2 regions of the Pseudomonas sp. MRSN 12121 genome follow, and region 2 is predicted to be linked to the other one. Evidence: predicted binding sites of a transcription regulator. Region 2 holds the regulator's gene; the other holds the start of a gene.

Region 1 (14,884 bases), 2.1 Mb from region 2:
GGAAGTTCTTCTCCAGGCGGCTGGCCAGGCGGTCCTGCGGGCTTTGCGGTTCCGCCAGGCCGACCAGTTGCAGCAGGCTGCGCAGGGCGTCGATCGCCGTGCCCATGGCTTTCTTGACGTAGAACTTGAGGGTCTTCCAGAAGCCCTGGGGCTCGGCGGCCGCGCTCAGCTCCAGGTAACGCTCGGCGACCTTGTGCACGATGGGCCGGCCGGTGAGCATTTTTTCCTCGTCGACGATCGGGTCGTGCTGGGTGCTGGGCGCGATCAGCGTCTGCCGGTTGCCAGCCTCGATCGGCACCGTGGTGTTGTCGCGGCCGGGCTTGACCAGCAGGCGCGCGTCCGACTCGTAGCGTGTCGGCAGCAGGAAGGCGCCGAGTACCGCGACCACGATGGTGGTGACGACCGCCAGCTTGAACTCGCGGCGGAAAATGAAGAACAGGCGCAACAGGTCGCGCAGAGAACGTATTTCGATCACAGGATCACTCCGTTGAGAGTACGTGAAGCCATGGCTGGTGGAGGCCGATCAAACGAATCGATCCTGTTTACCGTCCGGTTCCGGTGCCGGTGGAACTGCTGGTGAAGTTGTTGATGGTGTTGCCGCTGTTTTTCACGTCCTGGCTGTTGAGGTCGTAGTTGAAACCGACCCCGATGCCCTTGTTGATCGGGAACAGCTTGGTGAAGTACATGTCCACCGCTTCCACCGTGCTGCCGATCCGCGATTGCGGCACGTAGATCAGGTCGCCGCGTTGCAGCGCGACCAGCGGGTGGTTGGGGTTGCCGAGCATGTTGGCGAGATCGACGAAGTACATCTTGTACTTGCCGTCGGGGCCGGTGCGCAGCAGGGCGACGTTGGAGCTGTCGGCCGACGGCAGCACGCCGCCGGAGCTGAGCACCGCCTGTTCCACCGACACGGTGCCGGCCAGGTTGAAGAACGACGGATTGGCCACGGCGCCGCCGATGAACACCCGGTTGCTCGGGGCGATGGCGATGTTCACCGTCACTTGCGGCTCGCGATAGATGCGCGTGTAGCGTTCGGTGATGGTCTTGCCCAGGTCTTCCGGGGTCAGCTGCGCGGCCTTGATCCGGCCAATGCCGGGCATCGAGATGAAACCGTCCGGACGCACCACGAACAGGGTCATCTCGTCGGAGCTGGCCGGCTCCTGGGCATCGCGCACGATGCGCAGGGTATCGCCGGTCTGGACCAGCACCTGGGCCGGCGGCAGGTCGGCCAGGGTCAGGGCCGCCGCGTGGCGCTCCTTGAGGGTGTCGCTGTCGGGCAGGGCGATATGGGCGGGCGTCGAGCAGCCGCCCAGCCACAGGGAGGCGGCCAGGATGCTCAACAGACAGAGTCGGGAACGTCGGTTAATAGTCATCGTCGACAGCTCAGGTCCAGTAGTTGGAAAACATGCTCAAGCGGCGCTTGAGCGGTGTCGGCAGGTGCTGTTCGGCATGGCCGAGGCGGTAGCCCAGCAGTTTCAGGGCGCTGCGCAGCAGCACTTCGGGCACGCGTTGCAACTGGCCGGCGGCCCGCAGGGCCCGCAGCTCGGCCTGGACATAACGCTTGCCTTCTCCGCCGGCGGCGCCGAACGCCTGGCGAATCCATGGCTCGCGGCCATAGAAGACGCCGATATCGAAATAGCGGCGGAATTCCTGCATCAGGTTGTAGTGGTGCGAGTGCTGCACGCAGGCGCTGGCGGCATAGCGCACCAGGTAGCCGTCGAGCAGCATGCGCGCGGCGACATGGGCGTCCTCGCTGCCGATGACGTCCTCGGGAAAGCCGCCCACCGCTTGCAGGGCGCTGCGCCGGTAGACGGCGAACGAGTCCGAGCTGAAGCAGGTCTTGATCCCCAGTTCCGTGGCATCGGCCAGGCTTTTGCTGCGGCTCTGCGCGCCATAGTTGAAGTGACGCGACTGCGCCTCGAGGATCCCGGCGCCGGGGTGGGGCAACTGCCGGCCATAGGCGACGCCGATCCGTGGGTCTTCTTCCAGCTCGCGGATCAGGTTGGCGAAGGTCTCGGGCGTGGCCGGAATCGCGTCCTGGGTCAGCAGGATCAGCGCCTGCGCATCCACCTGTTCGCTGGCCCAGCGCCGGGTGCCGCCGTGGTTGAACTGCTGGGCGGCAATGACCTCCACCCGGGCGCCGAACTGGCGGAAGCGGCTGACGGTGTCGTCCGTCGAGCTGCTGTCGACCACCAGCACGCTGTCCGGTTGCAGGGTCTGCGCGGCCAGTGCCGGCAGCAGCCGGTCGAGGTGCGGCCCGGCGTTGCGGGCCGGAATGATCAGGGCGGTTTTCATCAGGCTTTCACCTGCGCCGGGGCGCGCCCGTAGACATCCTCGAAACGCACGATGTCGTCTTCGCCCAGGTACTCGCCGCTTTGCACCTCGATCATCACCAGGTCGATGATCCCGGGGTTGCTCAGGCGATGTTTGTGGCCGGCGGGGATGTAGGTCGACTCGTTGCTGTTGAGCAGGAATTCCTGGTCGCCGTTGGTGATCAGGGCCGCGCCGCTGACCACGATCCAGTGCTCGCTGCGGTGGTGGTGCATCTGCAGCGACAGCGCCTCGCCGGGCTTGACCATGATGCGCTTGATCTTGAAGCGGCTGCTTTCCTCGAGCACGGTGTAGGTGCCCCAGGGCCGGGTCACCGTGCGGTGCAGGCTGTAGGCGCTGTGCCCGAGGCGCTTGAGTTCGGTGACGATATGGCGCACGTCCTGGGTCCGCGTGGCATCGGCCACCAGCAGCGCGTCCGGGGTGTCGACGATGATCAGGTCGCTGACGCCCACGGCGCCCAGGACGCGCTTGGGCGAATCGATGTAGCAGTTGTTCACGTCATGCAGGACGGCCTGGCCATTGACCTGGTTGCCGGCTTCGTCGCTCGGGGTCAGCTGGCGTAGCGCGTCCCAGGAACCGATGTCGCTCCAGCCGATCGAGCAAGGCACCACGGCGACCCGTTCGGAGCGCTCCATCAGGGCCACGTCGATGGAAATGTCCGGGGCCGTGCCCAGGCTGCCGGCGTCGAGCTCGCGCTGGCGGCAGTTCGGGTTGTCCAGGCTCGAGCCTTGCTCCAGGCAGGCGCGGGCGGCGGCGAGCACCTCGGGGGCGTGCAGCGTCAGTTCCTGCAGCAGGGTGTCGGCACGGAAGCAGAACATGCCCGCGTTCCACAGGTGCCTGCCGCCGTCGAGGTAGGCCTGGGCGGTGACCAGGTCGGGCTTCTCGACGAAGCGCGCGACCTGGAAGCCCTGTTGCAGCGCCAGGCCCTGCTCGATGTAGCCAAAGCCGGTTTCGGGTTTGTCGGGCTGGATGCCGAAGGTCGCCAGGTAACCGGCGGCAGCCAGGCCGCGGGCCTTGTCCACGGCGTCGGCGAAGGCGTCCTGGTCGAGGATCAGGTGGTCGGCCGGCAGGATCAGCAACTGCGCCTGGTCGCCCCAATGCTCGCGCACATGCAGGGCCGCCACGGCGATGGCCACGGCGGTATTGCGCCCGAACGGTTCGAGCAGCAGGTCCAGGCCCAGCTGGTGCGGGTTGACGGCGCGGTATTCGTCCAGCGAACGGAACAGCAGGTCGCGGTTGGTCACCGTGACCACGCAGCCGACGTCCGGCAGGCTGGCGGCGCGCAGGAAGGTCTTTTGCAGAAGGCTCTGGCCATCGCGCATGCGGATGAACGGCTTGGGCATGTTCTGCCGGGAGACGGGCCACAGGCGCGAGCCCGAACCGCCGGAAATTATGCATGGGATCAATCCAGCGAATGCGCTCATCAATAGACTTCCTTCGTCGAGAGGACGGCCGGAACCGTCATGAAAACGATGTACAGATCCAGCCAGACCGACCACTTGGAGATGTAGTCGAGGTCGTACTCCACGCGTTTGCGGATTTTCTGCAGGGTGTCGGTTTCGCCGCGGTAGCCATTGATCTGCGCCCAGCCGGTAATGCCCGGCTTGACCCGATGGCGCGAGCTGTATTCGCGCACGGCCTGCTCGAAGGGCACGCCCGCCGCCTTGGTGGCGGTCGCGTGCGGACGCGGGCCGACGATCGACATGTTGCCCTGCAGCACGTTGAACAGCTGCGGCAGCTCATCGATGCTGGTCTTGCGGATGAAGCGCCCGACCCGGGTGATCCGCGGATCTTCGCGGGTGGTCTGTTGCTCGGCGTTGAGGTCCGCCTGCTCGACATACATTGAGCGGAACTTGAACACACGGATCAGCCGGTCGTTGTAGCCATAGCGCTTCTGCCGGAACAGCACCGGGCCGCGGGAGTCGAGCTTGACCGCCACCGCGGTGGCCAGCAGCACCGGGGAAAACAGGATCAGGCCCAGCAGGGCGAGCACGATGTCCTCGCAGCGCTTGATCAGCGGCGACCAGCCACGCAGCGGCAGCTCCGAGGTGTTGAACATCAGGATGCCGCCGACGTCGGTCATGCGGTTATGGCCGAAGCGCAGGGTCGTCGGATCGGGCACCAGGGCGACGTTCACCGACAGCTGGCGCAGGCGCTGGACGAATTCGCCGATGCGCGCGTGGGCGGCCCAGGGCAGGGCGATCAGCACCTGGTCGACCTGTTCGCCGCGGATCAATTCTTCCAGGTTGCGGGTATTGCCCAGGAAAGGCAGGTCGCAGAACTCCGCGGGCACCCGCTCGCTGCGATCGTCGATGAAGCCGATCAGCCCGGAACGGATGTCGCCATGGCGCTGCATGTGTTCGGCGAGGTACAGCGCGCTTTCGCTGAAGCCGAGGATCACCGTGCGTTGCAGGTATTTGCCGCTGGCCATCCAGGAGTGGAACAGGCGCAGCAGCAACAGGCGTTCGATGCCGAACAGCACCAGGCCGACGCCGAACCACAGGAACAGGTCCGACAGGCTGAACACCGGCAGCAGGCGCAGCCCCTGGTACATGACGAGCAGGATGCAGAACGCGGACGTCCAGGCCACCAGCATGGTGCGAAAACGCAGGCGATTGCTGAAGAACTCCTCGGAGTAGACCCCCTGGGCCTGGAACAGGATGACGGTGATCACGGCAAAGAACAGCAGCAGGCCCAGCACCGTGGGCAACAGGTCTGTGCTGGCCGATTCGGCGCTGAGGAACAGCAGGATACCGGGCAGGGCCGCGGACAGCGCGTGCGTCAGCTTGACCCCGGCGATGAAGAGTTCCATGAATCCGGTTCGGGTCAGAAACCTGCTGTCGATTGATTTCTTAAGCATCGAGTCCCATCGCTGCCAGGTAAAAACCCAGCTCTGTCAAAGAGAAAGCCGCTACAGAGGCAGGGTTGAAAAGCCAAGTTTGGTGACAGGAAAGCCTGTTTTTTGTCGCCAATAGTGGCAAAAAGATACTATTTGTGAGGTTTAATGGTCAAGTAATTGACTATTTTTTGTGATTTTAGTTTCGAGTACTCATTATTAATCGCTTTTTTGACGTTTTGTGCGGTTCAAGACGAACGGAAGGCGGGGTGTGCGTCATGAAGTTGGCTATTGAGCCCGGCGCCACGGGCCATGAAGGCAAATTGCCCACTGGCAGCGGGCTGACGGACGGCGTCGCTCCGGCACTCATGACCGGGCGGTGTAGACTGGCCGCTGCCGATTAATCGAGGAAAGAGGGGAGATGCGGTGAGGTATTGGTCATGGCTGGTGCTGGGGTTGCTGCCGTTGCTGGCGCAGGCGGTCGAAGTGGGCGAGCGGCTAGCACCCTGGACCCTGCTCGATCAGTACGACCAGGCCTACAGCCTCGATGGGCAGGCGCGGACGCTGTTGGTGGCGCGCAGCATGGAGGGGGCGAAACTGGTCAACGCGGCCTTGCAGGATCGGCCCAGGGGCTACCTGGAGGACCGGCGCACGGTATTCGTCGCCGATATCCAGCGTATGCCGGCGCTGATCGCCCGAATGTTCGCGGTGCCGGCGATGCGCGATTACCCCTATCGGGTGATGCTCGACCGCGACGGGCGGGTAGCGCCGCGCTACGTCGGGGCGGTGGATAAGGTCCTGTGGCTGCAGCTCGACGAGGGCCGGCTGGTGGCGCGGCGGGAATACGCCAGCGCCGCCGAGCTGCGTGAGGCGTTGGAGCAGGTGCGACCATGATCGGCGCCGAGCTGCTGTCGCCGCTCACCCTGGGCGTCGGCTGGCTGATCTATGCCCCCGTGCTGCTCTGGGCGGCCTGGCGCTCGCCCTGGGTCGAGCTGTTCAGCGACAGCCGGCGCCAGCATTTGCTGTTCGGCACGGTGTTCGCGCTGTTCATGCTGTGGCTGGTGCGCCGCGACTTCGATACCGGCGTGTCCTATCACTTCATCGGCATGACGGCGGTGACCCTGTTGCTGGACTGGCCCCTGGCGATCGTCGGCGGGCTGGTGGCGCAACTGGGGCTGGTCGCCCTGGGGCGCCAGGACCTGGCGGCGGTCGGTATCAACGGCGCCTTGCTGATCCTGCTGCCGGTGCTGGTCACCGAAGGCTGCGCGATCCTGGTGGAGCGTGCGCAGCCGCGTAACCCGTTTGTGTACATCTTCTGCTCCGGCTTTTTTGCCGCCGCATTGTCGGCCCTGTTGTGCCTGCTGGTCGGCCTGGGCCTGCTGTGGTTCGACGGACGTTTTGCCATGCCGGAGTGGCTGGAGGACTTCATCGGCTACCTGTGGCTGATCATCTTCCCCGAGGCCTTTATCAACGGCATGGTGGTCAGCGCGTTGGTGGTGTTCTGCCCCGAGTGGCTGGAAACCTTCAACCGCACCCGCTACCTGTCGGCGCCCTGGAAGGACGACGACCCGCGTTCTTGACCCAGGTCAAATACCTTCCGCAGACGCGGTTCATGCTCTGGCAAAACCTTTGGGAGCATGGGCATGAGTGTGTACGAGTGGGCGCGCCAGGAACTGCGTAACAGCCTGGATACCGCGCAGGCGGAAGGTTTCGAGCCGGGCTTGAGCCTGCGCGCCCTGCTCAGCGCGGTGGTGCAGGAAAGCCGGCGGGTGCGCGACGCCGAGGATCTGGCGGACGAGTTGCAGTTTCTCGCGGAGAACCTCGACGACACGCAGGACTACCCGTTCATGAGGCCTTGACGGCTCAGTGGGAACGGGGCGGCAGATCGTCGGAAAACAACTCGTCCTCGGCGTCCGGGCCGACCGGGATCTTGTGTTCTTCGGCCGCCCAGGCGCCGAGGTCGATCAGTTTGCAGCGGTCCGAGCAGAACGGACGGTTGACGTTGCTCGCGGTCCATTCCACGGGCGCACCGCAGGTTGGACATTCCACGGTCAGGGGTTGGCTCATGACTGGCCTCCACGCAAGGTAAGGTAAAAGTGATGCAGGCGTTCGACCTCGCTGTGCAGCCAGGCGAGGTCGCGGTCGTTGACCAGCACATCGTCGGCATGGCGCAGGCGTTCCTCGCGGCTCGCCTGGGCCTTGAGAATCGCCTGCAACTGCTGCTCGCTGATCCCGTCGCGGCGCAGGGTGCGCTCGATCTGCACGGATTGCGGCACATCGATGACCAGGATCCGCTCGGTCATCGTCGATTGCCCGGATTCGATCAGCAGCGGTGACACCAGGATCGCGTAGGGCGACTCGGCGCGAGCCAGGTGCGCGACGATTTCCTCGGCAATCAGCGGATGCAGCAGGGCTTCGAGCCAGAGGCGCTGTTGCGGGACCTCGAAGATCAACTGGCGCAGCGCGGCGCGGTCCAGTTGGCCGTCGGCCAACAGCACGCTGTCGCCGAAGTGTTCGGCGATACGTGCCAGGGCCGGCCGGCCGGGCTCTACCACCCAGCGGGCCGCGTGATCGGCATCCACTACATGGATACCCAGGTCGATGAAGTGCTGGGCGGCGGCGCTTTTGCCACTGCCGATACCGCCGGTAAGGCCGAGAATCCAGGGTTTGAGAACAGGCTTGGTCATCTGAAACCGACAAACTGCAAATAGAGGTCGGTTATTTGACCACCCCAGAGCAAGGCAATCCAGCCGGCGATGGCCAGAAAGGGACCGAAAGGAATGGGCGTGGACATCTGCGCCCGCTGCCGCCGCAGCATGATCACCCCCATCAGCGCGCCTGTCAGCGAGGCCAGCAGCAGTGTCAGCGGCAGAATCTGCCAGCCGCCCCAGGCGCCAAGCAGCGCCAGCAGCTTGAAATCGCCGTGGCCGATCCCTTCCTTGCCGGTCAGCAGCTTGAACACCCAGTACACCGACCACAGGCACAGGTAGCCGGCCACGGCGCCCCACAGCGCGTCGTGCAGGCTGACGAACAGCGCGAAGCCATTGACGATCAGGCCCAGCCACAACAGGGGCAGCACCAGCACGTCCGGCAACAGTTGATGATCGGCATCGATCAGGCTCATCGCCAGCAGGCCCCAGCTCAGGAACAGCATCAGCCCGGCCTGCCAGCCGAAACCGAAATGCCAGGCCACCAACGCCGAGCCCAGGCCGCAGGCCAGCTCCACCAGCGGGTAGCGCCGGCCGATCGGGCCCTTGCAGGCGGAGCAGCGGCCGCGCAGCAGCAGGTAGCTGAGCAGCGGGATGTTTTCCCAGGGGCGGATCGGGTGCGCGCAATGCGGGCATTGGGAGTGGGGGAGCAGCAGGTTGTAGGTCGGCCCGGCCGGTTCGGCGGGCAGCCCGAGGATCTCGCGGGCCTGGGCGCGCCAGTCCTGGTCGAGCATCTTCGGCAGGCGCCAGACCAGCACATTGAGGAAGCTGCCGACGATCAGGCCCAGGACCAGCGTCGATAACACGAAGACCAGCGGGGCGCTGGCCAGGACTTCACTCAATGACATGTTCAGATCGCTGTGCCGAGTTGGAAGATGGGTAAGTACATGGCGACCACCAGGCCGCCGACGAGGGTGCCCAAAACTACCATGATCGCGGGCTCCATGAGACTGCCGAGGGTATCGACCAGGGTGTCGACCTCGTCCTCGTAGTGGATCGCGACCTTGTCCAGCATGGCGTCCAGGGCGCCCGACTCTTCGCCGATGGCGGTCATCTGGACGGCCATGCCGGGAAACACGCCGCTGGTGCGCATGGCGAAGTGCAGTTGCATGCCGGTCGCCACTTCCTGCCTGATCCGGTTCACCGCCTGCTTGAACACCTGGTTGCCCGTGGCACCGGCCACCGAGCCCAGGGCCTCCACCAGCGGTACTCCAGCGGCGAAGGTGGTGGACAGGGTGCGGGCGTAGCGCGCCACCGCAGACTTGTGCACCAGCGGCGCGATCACCGGCAGCTTCAGCAGGAGGGCATCCAGCCACTGGCGAAAACGCGGCGAGCGCCTATTGGCGTGGCGCAGCCCCAGGATGCTGGCGACCAGGCCGCCCGCCAGCAGCCATCCCCATTGCTGCACGAATACCGAAAGGGCGATCACCAGTTGGGTAAACACCGGCAACTGCGCGCCGAAGCCCGAGAACATCGCCTGGAATTGCGGCACCACCTTGACCAGCAGGATGCCGGTGACCACCAGCGCCACGCCGATCACCGCCAGCGGATAGGTCATGGCCTTGCGGATCCGGGTCTTGAGGTTTTCGCTTTTTTCCTTGTAGGTCGCTACCCGCTCCAGCAGGGTTTCCAGGGCGCCGGCCTGCTCCCCCGCATCCACCAGGCTGCAATACAGCTCGTCGAAATACCGCGGGCGCTTGCGCAGGGCGCTGGTGAAGCTGCTGCCGGCGGCGATGTCCTGTTTCAGCTCTTCCATCAGCTTGCGCATGTTCGGGTTGTCGAAGCCCTCGGCAATGATGTCGAAGGCTTGCAGCAGCGGTACGCCTGCCTTGACCAGGGTCGCCAGTTGGCGGGTGAACAGGCTGATGTCGCGTGCCTTTACGGGGGGCGTGCGCTGGAACAGGGAAGGGGCTTTCTTGCGGACCCTGCCCGGGCTGATGCCCTGCTTGCGCAGCTGCGCCCTGACCAGCGAGGGCGTATGGCCGCTCAATTCGCCGCGCAGTTTGCGGCCTTGCCTGTCGGTGCCTTCCCACAGGTAGACCCTGACCTTTGCTGCCTTGACCGCCATGCTGTTCAGCCCCGGGTAGTGGTGGAGGCCCCAGGACGGCAATGCCCTGGGTGATGCCCAATGGGCCACCGCGCGGGGCGCGGTGGCCGGTCCATAGAGTTTGAATAGCCCGATACGTTCCTTGTCCTGGGTCGTTGTGGCGTCGGGTGTCGCTTGACAGCGTAGCCCGCGATGACGGCTGGCCTGGGGCACTTGGCTGACAAAAAGTGTCAGATAGTGCGACTCCTGGCGCTCACCCGCGATGGCCCAAGGTCGCTCGAGCCCCGTGCGGCCTGGGCCGCGGGGGCTGGCACAGGCCGTGCTATGGCTGTGTGGTGAGCGTCGACTCCCCTCGAATATCCACTGCCTGGAGCAGATAGATGAAGTATCAGAAAGGTTTCACCCTGATCGAATTGCTGGTCGTCGTGGCGATCATTGGCATCCTGGCCACCTTTGCCATGCCGCTGTATTCCAAATACCAGGCGCGGGCCAAGGTCACCGCGGCGCTGGCCGAGGCCTCGGCGCTGAAGGTCAATTTCGAGGACGTGCTCAACCAGGGCAGCGACCCGACCCTGGAGCTGGTCGGCGGCAAGGCGGCGACGTCGAACTGCACCCTGACTGCCGCAGGCTCGGCGGCCACCGGTGCCGGGACGATCGGTTGCACCATCCTCAACGCGCCGGCCCCGGTGCTGAACAAGACGCTCACCCTGACCCGCACCACGGCCGACGGCTGGGTATGCAGCACCACGGTTCCCGCGGATTACTCGCCCAAAGGCTGTACCGCCAGTGGCAGCTGAGGTCGCCAGGCGTTCCGGCTGTTCGGGAAAAGGCCGGGAATTCAGCAGGTTAGGGGCATGGGTGAATGCAACTTGCATGCAAAATTATTCACCGGTCATGCATTTTGCATGATCGTGGAAATTCGCGATTTTTGTATCTTGTTGATATTAAAGGGGTTTATTGATTCTCGGAACTTGGCATAACGCCTGCAATCTACCTAGTAACCCTGCTGCCAGGACATGGCGCAGGTCTTCCAGAAGAACAGGAGTTACTCGTATGAAGAAGTTCGCTATCGCTGCTGCAACTGCTACCGCTCTGACCCTGACCATGGCTAACGTTGCATTTGCCCAGACCACTCAAGCTACTCAGGCGCCAATGGTGCTCGCGGCGGGTGAAGTGACCAAGGCCAAGGAAGCCACTTCCGACACCTGGATCACCACCAAAGTCAAAGCGGATCTCGTCACTGAAAAAGGCATTCCAGGGACCGATATCAAGGTTGAAACCAACAAGGGTGTGGTTTCCCTGTCTTCCACCACTGCCGTGACCGAGTCGCAGAAACAAACCGCGGTCAACATCGCCAAGAAAATCAAAGGCGTGAAAGCAGTATCGGCTGACGGTCTGAAAGCCGAGTAAGCCTCAAGCTTCTTGCCTGGACAGGGAGAAGGCGCGGTAGACGAGCCTGCCGCGCCTTGAAGGTTCATGCGAACGGCCATAGGGATGTGGCCACTTTCAACAACGAAACAGGCCCCGGCACAGTGTGTCGGGGCCTGTTTCGTTGTGGGGACCGAATGCCGGCCCGTTTCCGGGCCGGACGGAGCGCTTATTCGGCGTCCAGGTGCATGGGCGTGACGACCCGGCCATCGCTTTCGGCCTGCCCCAGGTTGGCGTCGATGAAGTACACCCGGTCATCGGCTAGCTGGCCCTTGTCCACCAGGAAGTCCTTGATGCTGCTGGCCCGTTCCTGGCCCAGCTGGCGCAGCAGGACGTCGCTGCCGCTCCAGAACTTGATCACGCCTTCGCGCATTTTCGCGGTGCGCTCTTCCTTGCCCAGGTCCTTCCATTCGGCCGGAGGCTGGGCCTTGAGGCGGGTGCGATAAATGCCTTCGAGCAACGGGGCCTTCTCGCCGTCCGGCACCTTGAGCAGCGATGCCTGGGCCGGCACTTTCTCGCCACGGCGCTGGAGCATCTTGTAGTAGTTGTATTGGTATTCGCGCTCCAACCGTTGTTCGGCGATCAGCGGGCCATCGCTGCTCTGGGCGGCGGTGCCTTCGATTTCCAGGCGCAGCGCCGGACGTTCCTTGAGCGCATTGGACAGTTTGACCAGCGCCGCTTGCGCATCCTGGTTCAACTCGCTGGAGCCCGGGGCGAACGAGACGCTGCCCAGGTCTTCCGAGCCGCCGCCGGCGATCAGCCCGCCGATCAGTTTGAAGGGCGCCGCGGCGGCCTTCACGATCAGGTTGCGCAGGGTCTGCCAGACGATCGGCATGACGCTGAACTGCGGATTGTTGAGGTCGCCGGTCACCGGCAGCTCGATGGAAATCTTGCCGTCGACGTCCTTGAGCAACGCGACCGCCAGTTTCAGCGGCAGGCTCACGGCATCCGGGCTGTCGACTTTTTCCCCCAGTTCCAGTTGCTCGACCACCACCTTGTTCTCGGCCTTGAGCTGGCCCTTGGTGATGACATAGTGCAGGTCGAGGTTGAGCCGGCCCTTGCGGATGCGATAACCGGCGAACTTGCCCGAATAGGGCGTCAGGGTGGTCAGCTCGACGCGCTTGAAGCTGGTGGCGATGTCCAGCGCGGCCATCGGATCGAACGGGTTCACGCTGCCCTTGATGGTGACCGGCGCATAACGGTCGACCTTGCCCTTGATATCCACGCTGGCCGGTTTTGCCTCGCGGCTGTCGATGGTGCCGATCTGGCCGTTGAGCTGCTGGATGGCGGTGGCGAAGTTGGGGGTCAGGCTGAAGTCGGCGAAGTTGGCCGAGCCGTCGTTGATGGCGATCTGGCCGACATGGATCGCCAGGGGCTTCTCCTGGCTGGCGGCCGGCTTGGCGGCGGCCTTCGGGCTGTTGTCGGCGGGCTGCGGGATCAGCAGGTCATCGATGTTGGTGGTGCGGTCATCGTTGATCATGAAGCGCGCATAGGGTTGCAGCAGGTTGACCTTGTTGATCGTCAGGCTGTTGCCGTGCTGGTAGTTCAAGCCTTCGAGCACCAGTTGCTGCCATTTCACGAAGTCGCGGGTCTTCAGGGTGTCCAGGGTATGCAACTGGTCCACCTGGGCCCGGCCGGTAACGCTGAACGTCAGGGGATCGACATTTTTCAGGTCCACCGCCAGATCGCTGCCGAGCATCCCGCTGCGCAGCTCCAGGCGAATGAACGGGCTGATATAGGACTGCGCGACCCGCAGGTCGATGTCCCTGGTCTGCACTGCGAGCTTGGCGGTGATAGGTTGCAGGTTGACCACGCCGTTGGCGAGGACCTTGCCCTGCTTGCCCAGGCCGGTGTCGAGCTTGAGGTTGAAGGGCGACTGATTGAGGCTGTCGAAGTTCTGCACGTCTAGGTTCAGCGGCCCGACTTCCAGGGCCACGGCTGGCTTGGCCTTGCGGTCCGCCAGGTGCACCTGGTAGTTGCGCAGTTGCACGTCCTTGAGCAGCACTTGCCACGGCTTGCTCGGTGCCGGGGCGGGCGGCGGTGGCGTATCGGCGGCGGCCGGCGCCGGTTTCGCGGCGGGTTTGGCCGGTTGGCTGGCGAACAGTTTCTGCCAGTCCAGCTGGCCATCGGCCTCGAGGGCGGCCCAGGTTTCCAGTTTCTGGCTGCGGATCTTGCCGACCACCACTTGCTGCTTGGCCAGGTCGACCGTGGTTTCGCTGACGTCCAGGCGTTCCAGGCGGGCCAGAGGCCGGCCATCGGGGGCCTTGATGGCGAAGGGGGCGACGCTCACCGAGGTGTCGCTGAGCAGCAGTTCGGTTTCCTTGGCCAGGTTCAACTTGTAGTGGGTATTGAGGTTCAGCACGCCGTCTTCGAGGACCAGGGGCACAGCATCGCGTACATAAGGCCACCAGAGTTTCATCTTGCCGTCAGTGACTTTCAGGGTGCCTTCGGAAGCGATCGGCGTCAGGCTGAAATTGCCGCTCCAGTCGATCTGCCCGCCTTCGGGCCCCGCTGCGACCAGGGTCATGTCGGCGTTGTCGTCGGGCAGGGTGCTGAGGTTTTTCAGTTCGAAATCGAGTTTGTCGTACAGGAACTCGATGGGCTCGCTGGGGCGCGCATCCTCGAAGTGCACATAGCCGCCTGCCAGCTTGATGCGCTCGATGCGCAGCGGGAACGGCTTGGCCTCGGGATCGTCGGGAGTCGGTTCGCTGGCCGGGATATTGAACAGGCCCAGCAGGTTGAGCTTGCCGTCCTTGGCGAACAGGATCTCGGTCTTGGGTTTGTCCAGCTCGACATCGGCCAGGTGCAGCGCGCGGGTCCACAGGCTGTCCAGTTGCAGATTGGCGTACAGGCGCTCGAAGGCGACCTGTTCCTTGCCCGGTTCGCCGATGTTCAGGCCCCAGAGTGTCAGTTCGAGACTGAACGGATTGAGTTCGATGCGCTGGATCTTGGCCGGCACCGTCGCGTAGTTGGCCAGTTGCTGATTGGCCACCCGCAAGGCGATGCCCGGCAAAATCAGAAAGCCCAGAAGACTGTAAAGGGCGAGAGCGGTCAACAAGGCGCCGAGAGCGCGAATCAATCCTTTGGTCATGCGAAGCTTCATCTGTCTGAATCGGAAGTGCGTTGGAGTATGGCACGCGTTTCCGGTTCCGAAGCAATCCCATGGCTGTCGCAAACAGGATTGTTCAGATTCCCCGCCCGGGATCAGAGCTGCAATATCAGGGTCTTGAGCGGCGGCTGCCGGTCCATGGACGGGAAATCGCGGCCCGGCGTCAGGACCTGCCATTCACGTACTGGCCGTCCGGCTTTCTCGGCGCAACGCAGCACTTGCTCGCGCCAGTCGTCCATCGCCACCTTTGCCAGATTGTTGCAGCAGATCAGCACGCCATCCTTGGCGGTCGCCAGCAGGGCCGGCTTAAGCAGGCTTTGATAGTCGCGCAGCAGGTCCACCGTGCCGAACGCGCTTTTGGCCCAGGCGGGAGGGTCGAGCAGCACCAGGTCGTATTGGCGCTGCTCCAGGCGCGGGTAGCCGGG
Region 2 (14,884 bases):
GTCGATGCCCACTTGGCCGAACACGTGACGCTTGGCGGTCGCCACATAGATGTTGCCCGGGCCGACCACCTTGTCCACTTGCGGCACGCTCTCGGTGCCATAAGCCAGGGCGGCCACGGCCTGGGCACCACCGATGGTGAACACCCGGTCGACGCCGGCGATGCAGGCAGCGGCCAGCACCAGCTCATTCACTTCGCCACGCGGGGTCGGCACGACCATCACCACCTCGGCAACACCCGCCACTTTCGCGGGGATGGCGTTCATCAATACCGAAGATGGATAGGACGCCTTGCCACCGGGCACATACAGGCCGGCGCGATCCAGCGGCGTGACTTTCTGGCCCAGCACCGTGCCGTCGGCCTCGGTGTAGCTCCAGGAGTCCTGTTTCTGTTTTTCGTGATAGCTGCGCACCCGCGCCGCGGCCTTTTCCAGGGCTTCGCGCTGGGCCACGGTAATCCGGGTCAGGGCCAGCTCCAGGCGCTCGCGCGGCAGGATCAGGTCCGCCATCGACGCCACTTGCAGGCCGTCGAAACGCTGGGTGAACTCCACCAGCGCCGCGTCGCCGCGCTCGCGCACGGCCTTGATGATGTCCAGCACCCGCTGGTTGACCGAGTCGTCAGACACACTTTCCCAGCTCAGCAGATGATCCAGATGATGCGCGAAATCCGGGTCAGCAGCGTTGAGTCGGCGAATTGCAGTGGGAGCGGTCATAGCGAGGGCCTCATTGAATGGCTAATGCTCAGGCGCCCTAAGCTACCAGTCCATTCGCGCGGGCACCTGAGAAAATTGGCTATGACACGGATAGACGGGCGCGGCTGATGCCGCGCAAGTGGGTCAACCGCGGTGTCGCGACTCCACTGCCTTGCGCAGGGTGTCGATCAGGGCCTGGATGCGGGCGTGCTGCATTTTCATGGAGGCCTTGTTGACCACCAGGCGGGAGCTGATCATGGAAATCAGCTCCTGGGGCTCCAGGCCGTTGGCCCGCAGGGTATTGCCGGTATCGACCACGTCGATGATCTTGTCCGCCAGGCCGATCAGCGGTGCCAGCTCCATGGAGCCGTACAGCTTGATGATGTCGACCTGGCGCCCCTGCTCGGCGTAGTAACGCTTGGCCACATTGACGAACTTGGTGGCCACACGCAGCCGCCCCTTGGGCTCCGCCGCACCGATGGCGCCAGCGGTCATCAGCTTGCACTGGGCGATCTGCAGGTCCAGCGGCTCGTACAGCCCCTGGCCGCCGTATTCCATCAGCACATCTTTACCCGCCACGCCGAGGTCGGCGGCCCCATGTTCGACATAGGTCGGCACGTCGGTGGCGCGCACGATCAGCAAGCGCACGTCGGCCTGGGTCGTGGGGATGATCAGCTTGCGGCTCTTGTCCGGATTCTCGGTAGGCACGATGCCGGCTTCAGCCAGAAGCGGCAGGGTGTCATCAAGGATGCGGCCCTTGGACAGTGCGATGGTCAACATGGGAAACGTAAGTCCTTAATCAGGATACTCATGCCCGGACACAAACGGCGCCGGGCACGCATCGAGCCTGAACCAGGCTCGACTTGGAACGAAACCTTGGGGCACCTCCTTGTGCCCATCCCGCAAACTAGCCCGGTACGCGGCGGATCTTGGCGCCGAGCATCTGCAGTTTTTCCTCGATGCACTCGTAACCACGGTCGATGTGGTAGATGCGGTCGATCAGGGTGTCGCCGTCGGCAACCAGCGCCGAAATCACCAGGCTGGCCGAAGCCCGCAGGTCGGTCGCCATGACCGGCGCGCTGTTGAGCTTCTCGGTGCCGGTGACGATGGCCGTGTTGCCTTCGACCTGGATCTTGGCGCCCATGCGGTGCAGTTCGTACACGTGCATGAAGCGGTTTTCGAAGATGGTCTCGATCACCGCGCCAGTGCCTTCGGCAATAGCGTTGAGGGAGATGAACTGGGCCTGCATGTCGGTCGGGAACGCCGGGTACGGCGCGGTGCGCACGTTGACCGCCTTCGGACGCTTGCCATGCATGTTCAGCTCGATCCAGTCCTCGCCGGTGATGACTTCGGCGCCGGATTCCTTGAGTTTCTCCAGGACGGCTTCAAGGATGGTCGGATCGGTGTCCTTGACCTTCACGCGACCGCCGGTGACAGCAGCGGCGACCAGGTAGGTACCGGTTTCGATACGGTCCGGCATGACCTTGTAGGTCGCCGAATGCAGGCGCTCGACACCGTCGATGGTGATGGTGTCGGTGCCGGCGCCGGAAACCTTGGCGCCCATGGCGTTGAGGAAGTTCGCCAGGTCGACCACTTCAGGTTCGCGGGCGGCGTTCTGCAGCACGCTGCGGCCCTTGGCCAGGGCAGCGGCCATCATGATGTTCTCGGTACCGGTCACACTCACGGTATCGAAGAAGAAGTGCGCACCGCGCAAGCCGCCCTCGGGCGCCTTGGCCTTGATATAGCCGCCTTCCACATCGATCACCGCGCCCATGGCTTCCAGGCCACGGATGTGCAGGTCGACCGGACGCGAGCCAATGGCACAGCCGCCGGGCAAGGCCACTTCGGCTTCGCCGAAACGGGCGACCATCGGGCCCAGGACCAGGATCGAGGCGCGCATGGTCTTGACCAGCTCATAAGGCGCGACCAGGGTCTTGATGGTGCGAGGGTCGATTTCGACGCTGAGCTTCTCGTCGATCACCGGCTCGATGCCCATGCGGCCGAACAGCTCGATCATGGTGGTGATGTCGTGCAGGTGCGGCAGGTTGGCAACGGTGACCGGGCCATCGCACAGCAGGGTGGCAGCCAGAATCGGCAGGGCAGAGTTCTTCGCCCCGGAAATGCGGATTTCGCCATCAAGACGAACGCCGCCGGTAATAATCAATTTATCCATAAGAATCTCGACGCCCTTGGGCTCAGGTGCGCTCGGCCCAGGCCGCGCTGCTGAAAAATTTCATAGTGACCGCATGGATGCTGCCATCGGCGATCCATGGGTTCAAATGGGCATAGATGCTCTGCTGACGCTTGACCGGACTCAAGGCCACCAGTTCGTCACTGATCACATTCAGCTGGAAATTGCAGCCTTCGCCCTCAACTTCTACCTGAACTGATGAAAGAGTCTCGGACAGCTTTCCCTCAAGGAAGCTCTTCACTTCGTTGGCCTGCATGCTCAACCTCAATCGGCGCCCTGTGCGCGCGGGTCGGACATCATACAAAAAAGCCCCGCGCCTGCGAACCCCGCAATAGCAGGACTCTGACGGGGGGCTTGCTTGTCAATGAACGGTCAAGGATGCGCCAGCAGCTCGGTCAGGCCGGAAACCTCGGCGATTTCGCGCATGTCTTCGGGCAATGCGCGGATGCTGACCGCCTTGCCGGCTGCCGCGGCATCGCGCATGAAGGCCAGCAGCAACGACAAACCGACGCTGCTGGACTTCTCTACCGCCGAACAGTCAAGCACCAGCGCGGCGGCCTTGCTGGACGCGATCAGGGCCTGGCCCTGCTTGCGCAGGCCCGGGCCAGTGCGGTAATCCAGCACACCGCTGATCAACAATTCGCCGGTTTGCCCCAGACGGACAGCCGACTCGCTCATTGCCCGGCCTTCTCTGAAGCGTTTTCGGTCGCGGCCTTCGCCTTGGCCACTTCACCGGCCCAGTTGTTGATGGTCTTGTCCAGGTCGTTGCCGTTGCGCTGCATGGCGTCGGCGAACTGGTCACGGAACAGTTTGCCGATGTTGATGCCATTGATGATCACGTTGCGCAGTTTCCACTCGCCATTGATCTTCTCCAGCGTGTAGGACACTGGATAGACCGCGCCATTATTACCCTTGACGGTCATGCCGACACTGGTGCGATCGCCCGATTCGTCTCGGGCAGGATCGACGACGATACCCTGGTTGTTGTACTCCAGCAGGGCGTTGCCATAGAACTGGAACAGGCCTCTCTTGAAGTTCTCTTCAAAGGTGCGCATTTGCTGCGGGGTGGCCTTGCGCGAGTACTTGACCGTCATGATGCTCTTGGAAATGCCCTCGGCATCCACGACCGGGCCAACGATGCTGTTCAGCGCCGCATAGAAATCCTGCGGATCCTGCTTGTATTTCTCTTTGTTGGCAGACAAGTCGGCCAGCAAGCGGCTGGTGGTGTCCTGTACCAGATCATGAGCGGACGGCGCCGCCACGGCGTTAGCCATCAGCGGCAACGCCGCCAGGAGTACCAGCAGGCTACGTCGCAAGGTAGAGATCATGAAAAAGCCCTCATTTGGCGTCTTTGCTAACGGTATTGAGCAGGAACTTACCGATCAGGTCCTCAAGCACCAGTGAAGACTGGGTGTCGTGGATGGTTCCACCATCCTTGAGCAACGAGTCTTCCCCGCCGACGCTGATACCAATGTATTTCTCGCCGAGCAGGCCAGCAGTCAGGATAGATGCAGTGGAGTCAGTCGGCAGATTATCTACGCGCTTTTCCAGCTGCAGCGTGACCCGACCGGTGAAACTGTCGCGGTCCAGATCGATAGCCGTGACCTTGCCGATGGTCACACCGGCCATGGTCACCTTAGCTCTGACAGTCAAACCGGCGATATTGTCGAAGTAGGCATAAAGTTTATAAGTGTCGGTGTTCGAGGTCGGGGACAAGCCACTGACCCGCAAGGCGAGCAACAACAAAGCCAGGATGCCAGCCAGCAAGAAAAGGCCGACACCGATTTCCAGGGTGCGGTTTTGCATCAGAAATCTCCAAACATCAAGGCGGTCAGAATAAAGTCCAGGCCGAGTACGGCCAACGAGGCGTACACAACGGTCTTGGTAGTGGCACGACTGATCCCCTCTGAAGTGGGCTCGCAGTCATAGCCTTGGAATACGGCGATCCAGGTCACGACAAAAGCGAAGACGATGCTCTTGATGATGCCATTGAGCACATCGTCGCTGAACGTCACGCTGTTTTGCATGTTCGACCAGTAGGAGCCGTCATAGACTCCCAGCCAGTCGACGGCCACCCACGAGCCGCCCCAGATACCCACCACGCTGAAAATCATCGCCAGCAACGGCAGGGAAATGAAGCCGGCCCACAGGCGTGGCGCGACAATGTACTTGAGCGGGTCGACACCGATCATCTCCAGGCTGGAGAGCTGCTCGGTAGCCTTCATGTTGCCGATTTCCGCGGTCAGCGCCGAGCCGGCCCGACCAGCGAAGAGCAGCGCCGTGACCACCGGCCCCAGTTCACGCAGCAAGGTCAGGGCGACCATCTGCCCCACCGCCTGCTCCGAACCGTAGCTGGACAGGATGTTGAAGCCCTGCAGCGCCAGCACCATGCCGATGAACACCCCGGAGACCACGATGATCACCAGGGACATCACGCCCACCGAATGCAACTGCTTGACCAGCAGGCCAAAGCCGCCGCCGGCCTGGCTGCGGCCGAACAGCACATGAAACAGCATCAGGCTCGAACGTCCGAGCACCGCGAGCACATCGATGCCCGAGTGACCGAACAGGCGAATCCGCTCCAATAAAGATACTTTGCGCATCAGCGCTTCCCCAGAAGATCTGCGCGGTAGTCCGGCGCTGGAAAGTGAAAGGGTACCGGACCGTCTGGGTCGCCTTTCATGAACTGGCGGATCCGCGGGTTATCGGAGTCCATCAGTTCGTCGGGCGTACCCTGCCCCAGCACCTGGCCATCACCCACGACATAGATGTAGTCGGCGATGCTCGCGGTTTCCGCCAGGTCGTGGGAAACCACGATGCTGGTGATTCCCAGCGCGTCGTTGAGCAGGCGGATCAGGCGCACCAGCACGCCCATGGCAATGGGGTCCTGGCCTACGAACGGTTCGTCGTACATAAGGATCTGCGGGTCCAGGGCGATGGCCCGGGCCAGTGCCACACGACGTTTCATGCCGCCGGACAGCTCGTCGGGCATCAGATCGATCGCGCCGCGCAAGCCGACCGCCTGCAGTTTGAGCAGGACGATATCGCGGATCATTTCATCCGGCAGCTGGGTATGGACGCGCAATGGAAAGGCGACGTTCTCGAAGACATCGAGATCGGTGAACAGCGCGCCGCTCTGGAACAGCACCCCCATCTGCTTGCGAGCATCGAACAGATCGCCGCGCGACAGCGCCGGCAGATTCTGCCCGTTGACCCAGACCTCACCGCTGCTGGGGCGCAATTGCGCGCCCATCAGCCGCAAGAGCGTGGTCTTGCCGCAACCGGAAGGTCCCATGATGCCGGTGACCTTGCCGCGTGGAATACGGATATCGACATTATTGAAGATGCTGCGCGCACCGCGCTTGAAGGACAGTCCCTTCAGCTCGACCGCGTAGGCGTTATCGGCACTCATCTAAACTCCTTGCGATGCAGCCTCTCACTCGGACGCTTGGCTCCCTGCCGGGAGTACCGGCACCCAGGGGCAGGCCGAACTGGCGGCGAACTATATCACTGCTGATACGGAGCCCCCAAGACCGAAGCCATCCGCGTTCAGGATCACGACAGGCTAAAACGGACATTCCCGGCAATTCCGACTCCCGGAAAGACAAAGGCTGACGAACTTGCGTGAGGGAATCGATCATTACCGCTATAATCGCCGCCTTTTCATCAGGCTATACGATTTCTGACATGAGCCAATCCACCGACCTGATTCAATCGGCACAACGCACCATCCGCCTCGAGATAGAAGCAGTAGAAGGCTTGCTGCCCCATATCGACGCAGATTTCGTACGCGCTTGCGAGATGATTCTGGCCAGCAAAGGCCGCGTAGTGGTGGTCGGCATGGGCAAGTCCGGGCATATCGGCAACAAGATCGCCGCGACCCTGGCCAGCACCGGCACCACGGCATTTTTTGTCCATCCGGCCGAAGCCAGCCACGGCGACATGGGCATGATTACCCGGGACGACGTGATCCTGGCCCTGTCCAATTCCGGCTCGACCAATGAAATCGTGACCCTGCTGCCGTTGATCAAGCGCCTGGGCATCCAGCTGATCAGCATCACCGGCAACCCCGATTCGCCGCTGGCCAAGGCCGCCGAGGTCAACCTCAACGTCCAGATCAAGCAGGAAGCATGCCCGCTGAACCTGGCCCCGACCTCCTCGACCACCGCCGCCCTGGTCATGGGCGATGCCCTGGCCGTGGCGCTGCTGGAAGCCCGCGGCTTCACCGCCGAAGACTTCGCCTTCTCCCATCCGGGAGGCGCCCTGGGCCGTCGCTTGCTGCTCAAGGTCGAGAACGTGATGCACGCCGGCGATCAGTTGCCGCAGGTCCAGCGCGGCACGCTGCTCAAGGACGCCCTGATGGAAATGACCCGCAAGGGCCTGGGCATGACCGTCATCGTCGAGGCCGACGGCCGCCTGGCCGGGGTTTTCACGGACGGCGACCTGCGCCGCACCCTGGATCGCACCATCGATATCCATCACACCACCATCGATGAAGTCATGACCCTTCACGGCAAGACGGCCCGCGCCGAAATGCTGGCGGCCGAGGCCCTGAAGATCATGGAAGACAATCGAATCAACGCGCTGGTCGTAGTGGACAAGGAAGATCGCCCGATCGGCGCCTTCAACCTGTCCGACCTGCTGCGCGCGGGAGTCATGTAATGAGCACGGATCTGCTGCAACGCGGCAAGCACATCAAGCTGGCGGTATTCGACGTCGACGGCGTACTGACCGACGGTCGCCTGTATTTCCTCGAAGACGGCAGCGAGTTCAAGACCTTCAATACCCTCGATGGCCAGGGCATCAAGATGCTGATGGCCGCGGGCGTACAGACGGCGATCATCAGCGGACGCAAGACGCCGGTGGTCGAGCGCCGGGCGAAGAACCTGGGGATCCCCCACCTGTTCCAGGGCCGCGAGGATAAACTCGTGGTTCTGGACGGGCTTCTCGCCCAACTGGGCCTAAGCTATGAGCAGGTCGCCTATCTGGGCGACGACCTGCCGGACCTGCCGGTGATCCGCCGGGTGGGGCTGGGCATGGCCGTGGCCAATGCCGCCAGCTTCGTCCGCGAACATGCCCACGGCATCACCCAGGCCCGCGGCGGCGAAGGTGCCGCCCGTGAGTTCTGCGAACTGATCCTGCGCGCCCAAGGCAGCCTTGAAGCGGCCCACGCCGCCTACCTATAGAGCCTCCCATGCTGAGCAAAAAGATTCGCAACATACTGATCTTCGGCATCATCACCGCGCTGTTCCTGGCGGTGGGATACTGGAACATCAGCCCGGAACGCTTCCTCGACAAGCCGGTCGTGCAGGTCGACGAAAGCGCCATCGACTACTACGCCATCAACGCTCACAGCGTGCAGTACCTGCCCGACGGCAAGCTGCAGTACGAAATGACTTCCGACAAGGTCGAGCACCTCAAGGCCACCGAGGTAACGCTGCTGACCAACCCGGACCTGCACATGTATCGGGGCACCGCCTTTCCCTGGCACGTCCAGAGCGAGCGCGGCGAAGTCAACCCGGACGGCACCGAGGTGGAGCTGATCGATTCGGTACGAGTTGCCCGCACCGACGAGAAGAATCGCAACCTGTTGATCACCACGACCCGCATGACAGTATTCCCGCAGAAGCAATATGCGCAGACCGATCAAGACGTTAGAATCGACGGAGCCGGCGGCGTGACGACTGGCAAGGGAATGAAAGCGTATTTGAAAGACGGCAGGATGAACCTGCTATCGAACGTAAGAGGACAGTATGAGGCTCGTTAAAACCCTCCCTATTTTGCTCAGTCTGGGCGCAGCACTGGGAAGCGTGAGCGCCTGGGCTCTGCCGAACGATAGCCAGCAACCCATCCGCATCCAGGCCGACGACGCTCAACTGGACGACAAGAATGGCGTAGCCACCTACCGGGGCGACGTGATCATCACCCAAGGCTCGATGAAGGTCACCGGCAACACCGTGACCATCACCCGTACCCAGACCGGCGATATCGACGTGGTGACTTCGGTGGGCAACCTGGCCTACTTCGAACAGCTGCAAACCCAGGGCGACACCAAGCCTGTCCAGGGCTATGGCGTTACCATCCAGTACCACGCCGCGCAAAACCGTGTCGTACTGATCGACCGCGCCAAGGTCATCGACAAGGACGGCAACATCACCCAGGGCGAGAAAATCGTCTACGACACGAACAAGAAGCTGGCCAGCGCCGGTCGCGCCAACGGCAGCAAGGTCACCGAGTCGCGTCCACGGATCGACATGGTCATCCAGCCGAAAAAGAAAACCGACGAGAAGGCCCAGTAATGGCAACTCTGAAAGCCCAGCACCTGGCCAAGAGCTACAAGAGCCGCCAGGTCGTGCGAGATGTCAGCCTGTCCATCGACAGCGGCCAGATCGTCGGCCTGCTCGGCCCCAACGGCGCCGGCAAGACCACCTGTTTCTACATGATCGTCGGCCTGGTCCAGGCCGATCAGGGACGCATCCTGATCGACGACCTGGACGTCAGCCACCAGCCGATGCACGGCCGCGCGCGTGCCGGGATCGGCTACCTGCCCCAGGAAGCCTCGATCTTCCGCAAGCTCTCGGTAGCCGACAACATCATGGGCATCCTCGAGACCCGCAAGGAACTCGACAAGGCCGGACGCCGCCTGGAACTGGAAAGCCTGCTGCAGGAATTCCACATCAACCATATTCGCGACAACCTCGGCATGAGCCTTTCCGGTGGTGAGCGTCGCCGCGTGGAAATCGCCCGCGCACTGGCCACCGCTCCCAAGTTCATCCTGCTCGACGAACCTTTCGCCGGCGTGGACCCTATCTCGGTGGGCGACATCAAGCAGATCATCCACCACCTGAAGGCCAAGGGCATCGGCGTACTGATCACCGACCACAACGTCCGCGAAACCCTGGACATCTGCGAAACCGCCTACATCGTCAACGACGGTCAATTGATCGCCGAAGGCGACGCCGAAACCATCCTGGCCAACCAACTGGTCAAGGAAGTGTATCTGGGCCATGAGTTCCGCCTGTAAGCCCTGAGGTGTTTGGCTGGTCGCCAGAGCGCCCGCCCCAATAAAACCCTGCTGTTTTTATTGTTACAGCGCTCTAGGCAAACACTTCAGTTTCAGGCATATAATTTGCTTATGTTTGGCGCTCACGCGCCCTGTAGTGGATGGCGCATGTGCGCCGGCTAATAAGGTGTTAAGCCCCTGCCATGAAACCATCGCTAGTCCTCAGAATGGGCCAGCAGCTGACGATGACCCCGCAGCTGCAACAGGCCATCCGCCTGCTCCAATTGTCGACCCTGGACCTGCAACAGGAAATCCAGGAGGCCCTGGAGTCCAACCCGATGCTCGAGCGCCAGGAAGAAGGCGACGACTTCGACAACACCGATCCGCTGGCCGACAGCACCGAACAGAAACCCAATACCGATATCCAGGAAACCTCCTACCAGGAAACCGCTCCGACGGTGGACAACCTCGAGGACGGTGAATGGAACGAGCGCATTCCCAACGACCTGCCGGTCGACACCGCCTGGGAAGATGTCTACCAGACCAGCGCCAGCAGCCTGCCCAGCAACGATGACGACGAGTGGGACTTCACCACCCGCACCTCGGCCGGCGAAAGCCTGCAGAGCCACCTGCTCTGGCAGTTGAACCTGGCCCCCATGTCGGACACCGATCGCCTGATCGCCGTCACCCTGATCGACTGCATCAACAACCAGGGTTACCTGGATGAAACCCTCGAAGAGATCCTCGAGGCCTTCGACCCGGAGCTGGATATCGAACTCGACGAGATCGAGGCCGTCCTGCACCGCATCCAGCAATTCGAGCCGGCCGGCATCGGCGCCCGCAACCTCGGCGAATGCCTGCTGCTGCAACTGCGCCAGCTGCCTGCCAAGACTCCCTGGCTGACCGAAGCCAAGCGCCTGGTCACCGACTTCATCGACCTGCTCGGCAGCCGCGACTACAGCCAGCTGATGCGCCGCATGAAGCTCAAGGAAGACGAGCTGCGCCAGGTCATCGAGCTGGTACAGAGCCTCAATCCCCGTCCGGGCTCGCAAATCGAATCCACCGAAGCCGAATACGTAGTCCCCGACGTGATAGTGCGCAAGGACAACGAACGCTGGCTGGTGGAACTGAACCAGGAATCCGTGCCGCGCCTGCGCGTCAATCCGCAGTACGCCGGCTTCGTGCGGCGCGCCGACACCAGCGCCGACAACACCTTCATGCGCAACCAGCTGCAGGAAGCCCGCTGGTTCATCAAGAGCCTGCAAAGCCGCAACGAGACCCTGATGAAAGTCGCCACCCAGATCGTCGAGCATCAGCGCGGCTTTCTCGAGTACGGCGACGAGGCGATGAAACCGCTGGTCCTGCATGACATCGCCGAAGCCGTCGGCATGCACGAGTCGACGATTTCACGAGTGACCACGCAAAAATTCATGCATACCCCACGGGGCATTTATGAACTGAAATACTTTTTCTCCAGCCACGTAAGTACCTCCGAAGGCGGCGAATGCTCGTCCACGGCGATCCGCGCGATCATCAAGAAACTGGTCGCCGCGGAAAATCAGAAAAAGCCGTTGAGTGACAGCAAGATCGCTGGTTTACTGGAGGCACAAGGCATTCAGGTAGCCCGTCGTACCGTCGCCAAGTACCGCGAATCCCTTGGGATTGCGCCTTCCAGCGAACGGAAGCGGTTGATGTAACCGGCGGGCTCGCCATAGCGTTCCAGTGGCAGGTCAATCGACCTGCCGCTTTATGCACTGGCAACGAAGGAGAAGCTGTATGCAAGTCAACATCAGTGGACACCAACTGGAAGTGACCGAACCTCTGCGCGCTTACATCGGCGAAAAACTCGACCGACTGGAGCGGCACTTTGACAAGATTACGAATGTGCAGGTAACGCTGGCCGTCGAGAAGCTGAAGCAGAAAATCGAGGCCACGCTGCACATCCACGGTGGGGAAGTCGTCGCCAATGCAGAACATGACGACATGTATGCCGCAATCGACTTGCTCACGGACAAGCTTGACCGCCAACTGAAAAAGCATAAGGAAAAGCAACTCCACCTTCTCCAAGGCACGGGTCGCTAACACTCCCCTCCCATGATCCGACTTGAAAGCATCCTGACCCCCGGCCGTTCCCTGGTGAACGTGCCGGGCGGCAGTAAAAAACGCGCCCTCGAACAAATTGCCAACCTGATCAGCCGCGAAGTGCCGGATCTGGAGATGCAAGATGTCTTCGAAAGCCTGATTGCCCGTGAAAAACTGGGTTCTACCGGTTTTGGCAACGGCATCGCCATTCCACACTGCCGCCTCAAAGGCTGTGAGTCGCCCATCAGTGCCCTGATGCACCTGGACGCTCCCATCGATTTCGACGCCATCGACGGCGCACCGGTCGACCTGCTGTTCGTGCTGCTGGTCCCGGAAGCCGCCACCGATGCCCATCTGGAACTGCTTCGGCAGATTGCCAGCATGCTTGACCGCAAAGAGGTGCGCGACAAACTGCGCAGCGCCACCAGCAACGAAGCCTTGTACAAGGTTGTCCTGGACGAACAGAACGGTCAGTAGCCATGCGTTTGATCATCGTCAGCGGCCGTTCCGGCTCGGGTAAAAGCACCGCCCTCAACGTACTCGAGGACAACGGCTATTACTGCATCGACAACCTGCCGGCCGGCCTGTTGCCCGAGCTGGCCGAGCGAGCGCTGATCCATACCGAACTGACGCAACCGCTGGTCGCCGTTTCGATCGACGCACGCAATCTGCCAAGCCACCTGTCACGCTTCCCTGAACTGCTGGAGGAAGTACGCAGCCGGCATATCCAGTGCGACGTGCTCTATCTGGACGCCGACGAGGAAACCCTGCTCAAGCGTTTTTCGGAAACCCGTCGCCGCCACCCCCTGAGCAACAACAACCGCTCGCTGGCCGAGGCGATCGAAGACGAAAGCCATCTGCTGGGCCCGATCGCCGACCTCGCCGACCTCAAGGTCAACACCACCAACCTGAACCTGTATCAACTGCGCGACACCATCAAGTTGCGCCTGTTGAACCAGCCGGAACCGGGTACGGCGTTCCTGGTGGAGTCCTTCGGATTCAAGCGCGGCATGCCCGTCGACGCCGACCTGGTGTTCGATGTGCGCTGCCTGCCCAACCCGTACTGGAAACCCGAGCTGCGCGCCCAATCCGGGCTCGACCAGCCGGTTGCCGAATACCTGGCCGCACAGCCGGATGTCGAGGAAATGTTCCAGGACATCTCCACTTATCTGCTGAAATGGCTGCCGCGCTTTGCCGCCAGCAACCGCGCCTATGTCACTATTGCCATCGGCTGCACGGGCGGTCACCACCGTTCGGTCTACCTGACCGAACGCCTGGGCCAGGTCCTGCAGAAGTCCCTGAAGAACGTCCAGGTTCGCCACCGCGACCTCAGCTGAAAGGATCCAACCCCGCGATGCCTGCTCTGGAAATTGAAATCATCAACAAACTGGGCCTGCATGCCCGTGCCTCGGCCAAATTCGTCGGTGTGGCCGGCCAGTTTCCCTGCCAGATCCGCGCCGGCAGGACGCCAGAGTCGATGGTCGACGGCAAGAGCATCATGGCGATGATGATGCTGGCCGCCGGCAAAGGCACCAAGATTCACCTGAAGACCGAGGGCGAGCAGGAGCAGGAAGCGCTGGATGCGCTGGCGGCACTGATCAATAACTACTTCGACGAAGGCGAATGAGCCCGGCGGGGCAAGCCCGCCGGACAGGCACTCAGGCGAGTGCCGTATCCATCACCATCATCAGGCAGAAGCCGATACACAAACCCAGGCTGGCCAGCTTTTCATGACCGTTGCGGCGTGACTCGGGAATCACTTCGTGGGTGACCACCAGCAGCATGGCCCCCGCCGCCAAAGCCAGCCCAAGGGGCAATAGCATTTCCGCCAGGCTCACCAGCCATGCGCAGAGCAGCGCGAATACCGGCTCCACCAGGCCTGACGCAGCACCGATCAGGAATGCCCTGACCCTGGACATGCCGGCGCCCGCCAGCACCAGGGCGATCACCAGGCCTTCCGGCACATCCTGCAAGGCAATACCCATCGCCAGGCTGTCGGCCTCCGGCATGCCACCCCCTGCGGAAACCCCCACGGCCATGCCTTCGGGGATGTTATGGGCAATGATGGCGAACACGAACAGCCAGATGCGCGGCGGGATGACCGGGTGTTCGAGGGTGCCGACGAATGTCTCCGGGCTGCCGCCCGACACCTTGCGGTCCGCCAGGAACAGGAACAGCGCACCGAGCATGATGCCGAAGCTGATCAGGCCACTCGACGCCCAGGGCGACAGGCCAAGGTTCTCGGCCGCGGCGATCCCCGGCACGATCAGCGAAAAGGCCGTGGCCGCCAGCATCACCCCGGCACCGAAGCCCAGCAGGGTGTCGCTCAACGCCACCGGCATCTTGCGAATCACCAACACCGGCACCGCCCCCAGCGCGGTTCCCAAGGCGCACACCGCCCCACCCTGCAAGGCCCGCAACAAGCGCGGTTCCAGGTTCAGCCAGGACAGGCCCTGTGCCACCAGCAATGCGGTACCCGCCAACAGCAACAGCGAACCGAATGCGTAGCGGAACATCCGTCCGCTGCTGATCGTCAGTGTTTCAGTGCCCATAGTCAGCCTTAGATCTTTTTATAGAAGGGGGCTCAAGCCAGCGCGGCCTGGTAGCGCTGGGCAACCTCGGGCCAATTGATCACGTTGTAGAACGCATTGATGTATTCCGGCCGCCGGTTCTGATATCGCAGGTAATAGGCGTGCTCCCAGACGTCCAAGCCAAGGATCGGCGTATTGCCCTTCATCAGCGGGCTGTCCTGGTTGCCACTGCTTTCGACCACCAGGGTCTTTTGCGGGGTCACGCTGAGCCAGGCCCAGCCACTGCCGAAGCGAGTGAGCGCGGCCTTGGTGAAGGCGTCCTTGAAACTGTCGAAGCCCCCCAGTTGCCCCTCGATTGCTTCAGCCAGCGCCCCCTCTGGCTTGCCT

The links. Region 2 encodes sigma-54, which starts transcription at its own class of promoters, with help from an activator protein. Its sites were predicted from a motif close to ANTGGCATNNANNTTGCTNT; they were not measured.
Region 1: the regulator sigma-54 is predicted to act here: its motif matches at 10,229-10,248, upstream of TO66_RS26825 (pilin).

Annotation. Positions count from the first base shown of each region.
Region 1 covers NZ_CP010892.1:5,898,952-5,913,835, reverse strand. Annotated here, with positions in the region: gene TO66_RS26885 (exopolysaccharide transport family protein) at 1-475, opposite strand, end outside; gene TO66_RS26880 (polysaccharide biosynthesis/export family protein) at 543-1,373, opposite strand; gene TO66_RS26875 (glycosyltransferase family 2 protein) at 1,384-2,295, opposite strand; gene TO66_RS26870 (mannose-1-phosphate guanylyltransferase/mannose-6-phosphate isomerase) at 2,295-3,755, opposite strand; gene TO66_RS26865 (undecaprenyl-phosphate glucose phosphotransferase) at 3,755-5,191, opposite strand; gene TO66_RS26860 (hypothetical protein) at 5,594-6,061, shown strand; gene TO66_RS26855 (energy-coupling factor ABC transporter permease) at 6,058-6,747, shown strand; gene TO66_RS26850 (hypothetical protein) at 6,811-7,026, shown strand; gene yacG (DNA gyrase inhibitor YacG) at 7,031-7,234, opposite strand; gene coaE (dephospho-CoA kinase) at 7,231-7,854, opposite strand; gene TO66_RS26835 (A24 family peptidase) at 7,851-8,723, opposite strand; gene TO66_RS26830 (type II secretion system F family protein) at 8,726-9,943, opposite strand; gene TO66_RS26825 (pilin) at 10,303-10,719, shown strand; gene TO66_RS26820 (BON domain-containing protein) at 10,976-11,332, shown strand; gene TO66_RS26815 (DUF748 domain-containing protein) at 11,520-14,441, opposite strand; gene TO66_RS26810 (class I SAM-dependent rRNA methyltransferase) at 14,555-14,884, opposite strand, start outside.
Region 2 covers NZ_CP010892.1:1,056,418-1,071,301, reverse strand. Annotated here, with positions in the region: gene hisD (histidinol dehydrogenase) at 1-711, opposite strand, end outside; gene hisG (ATP phosphoribosyltransferase) at 835-1,470, opposite strand; gene murA (UDP-N-acetylglucosamine 1-carboxyvinyltransferase) at 1,598-2,863, opposite strand; gene TO66_RS04760 (BolA family protein) at 2,886-3,137, opposite strand; gene TO66_RS04755 (lipid asymmetry maintenance protein MlaB) at 3,254-3,559, opposite strand; gene TO66_RS04750 (phospholipid-binding protein MlaC) at 3,556-4,209, opposite strand; gene mlaD (outer membrane lipid asymmetry maintenance protein MlaD) at 4,220-4,687, opposite strand; gene mlaE (lipid asymmetry maintenance ABC transporter permease subunit MlaE) at 4,687-5,484, opposite strand; gene TO66_RS04735 (ATP-binding cassette domain-containing protein) at 5,484-6,293, opposite strand; gene TO66_RS04730 (KpsF/GutQ family sugar-phosphate isomerase) at 6,569-7,543, shown strand; gene TO66_RS04725 (HAD family hydrolase) at 7,543-8,067, shown strand; gene lptC (LPS export ABC transporter periplasmic protein LptC) at 8,076-8,648, shown strand; gene lptA (lipopolysaccharide transport periplasmic protein LptA) at 8,635-9,180, shown strand; gene lptB (LPS export ABC transporter ATP-binding protein) at 9,180-9,905, shown strand; gene TO66_RS04705 (RNA polymerase factor sigma-54) at 10,088-11,581, shown strand; gene hpf (ribosome hibernation-promoting factor, HPF/YfiA family) at 11,661-11,966, shown strand; gene ptsN (PTS IIA-like nitrogen regulatory protein PtsN) at 11,979-12,443, shown strand; gene rapZ (RNase adapter RapZ) at 12,446-13,303, shown strand; gene TO66_RS04685 (HPr family phosphocarrier protein) at 13,321-13,593, shown strand; gene TO66_RS04680 (ZIP family metal transporter) at 13,625-14,518, opposite strand; gene TO66_RS04675 (superoxide dismutase) at 14,551-14,884, opposite strand, start outside.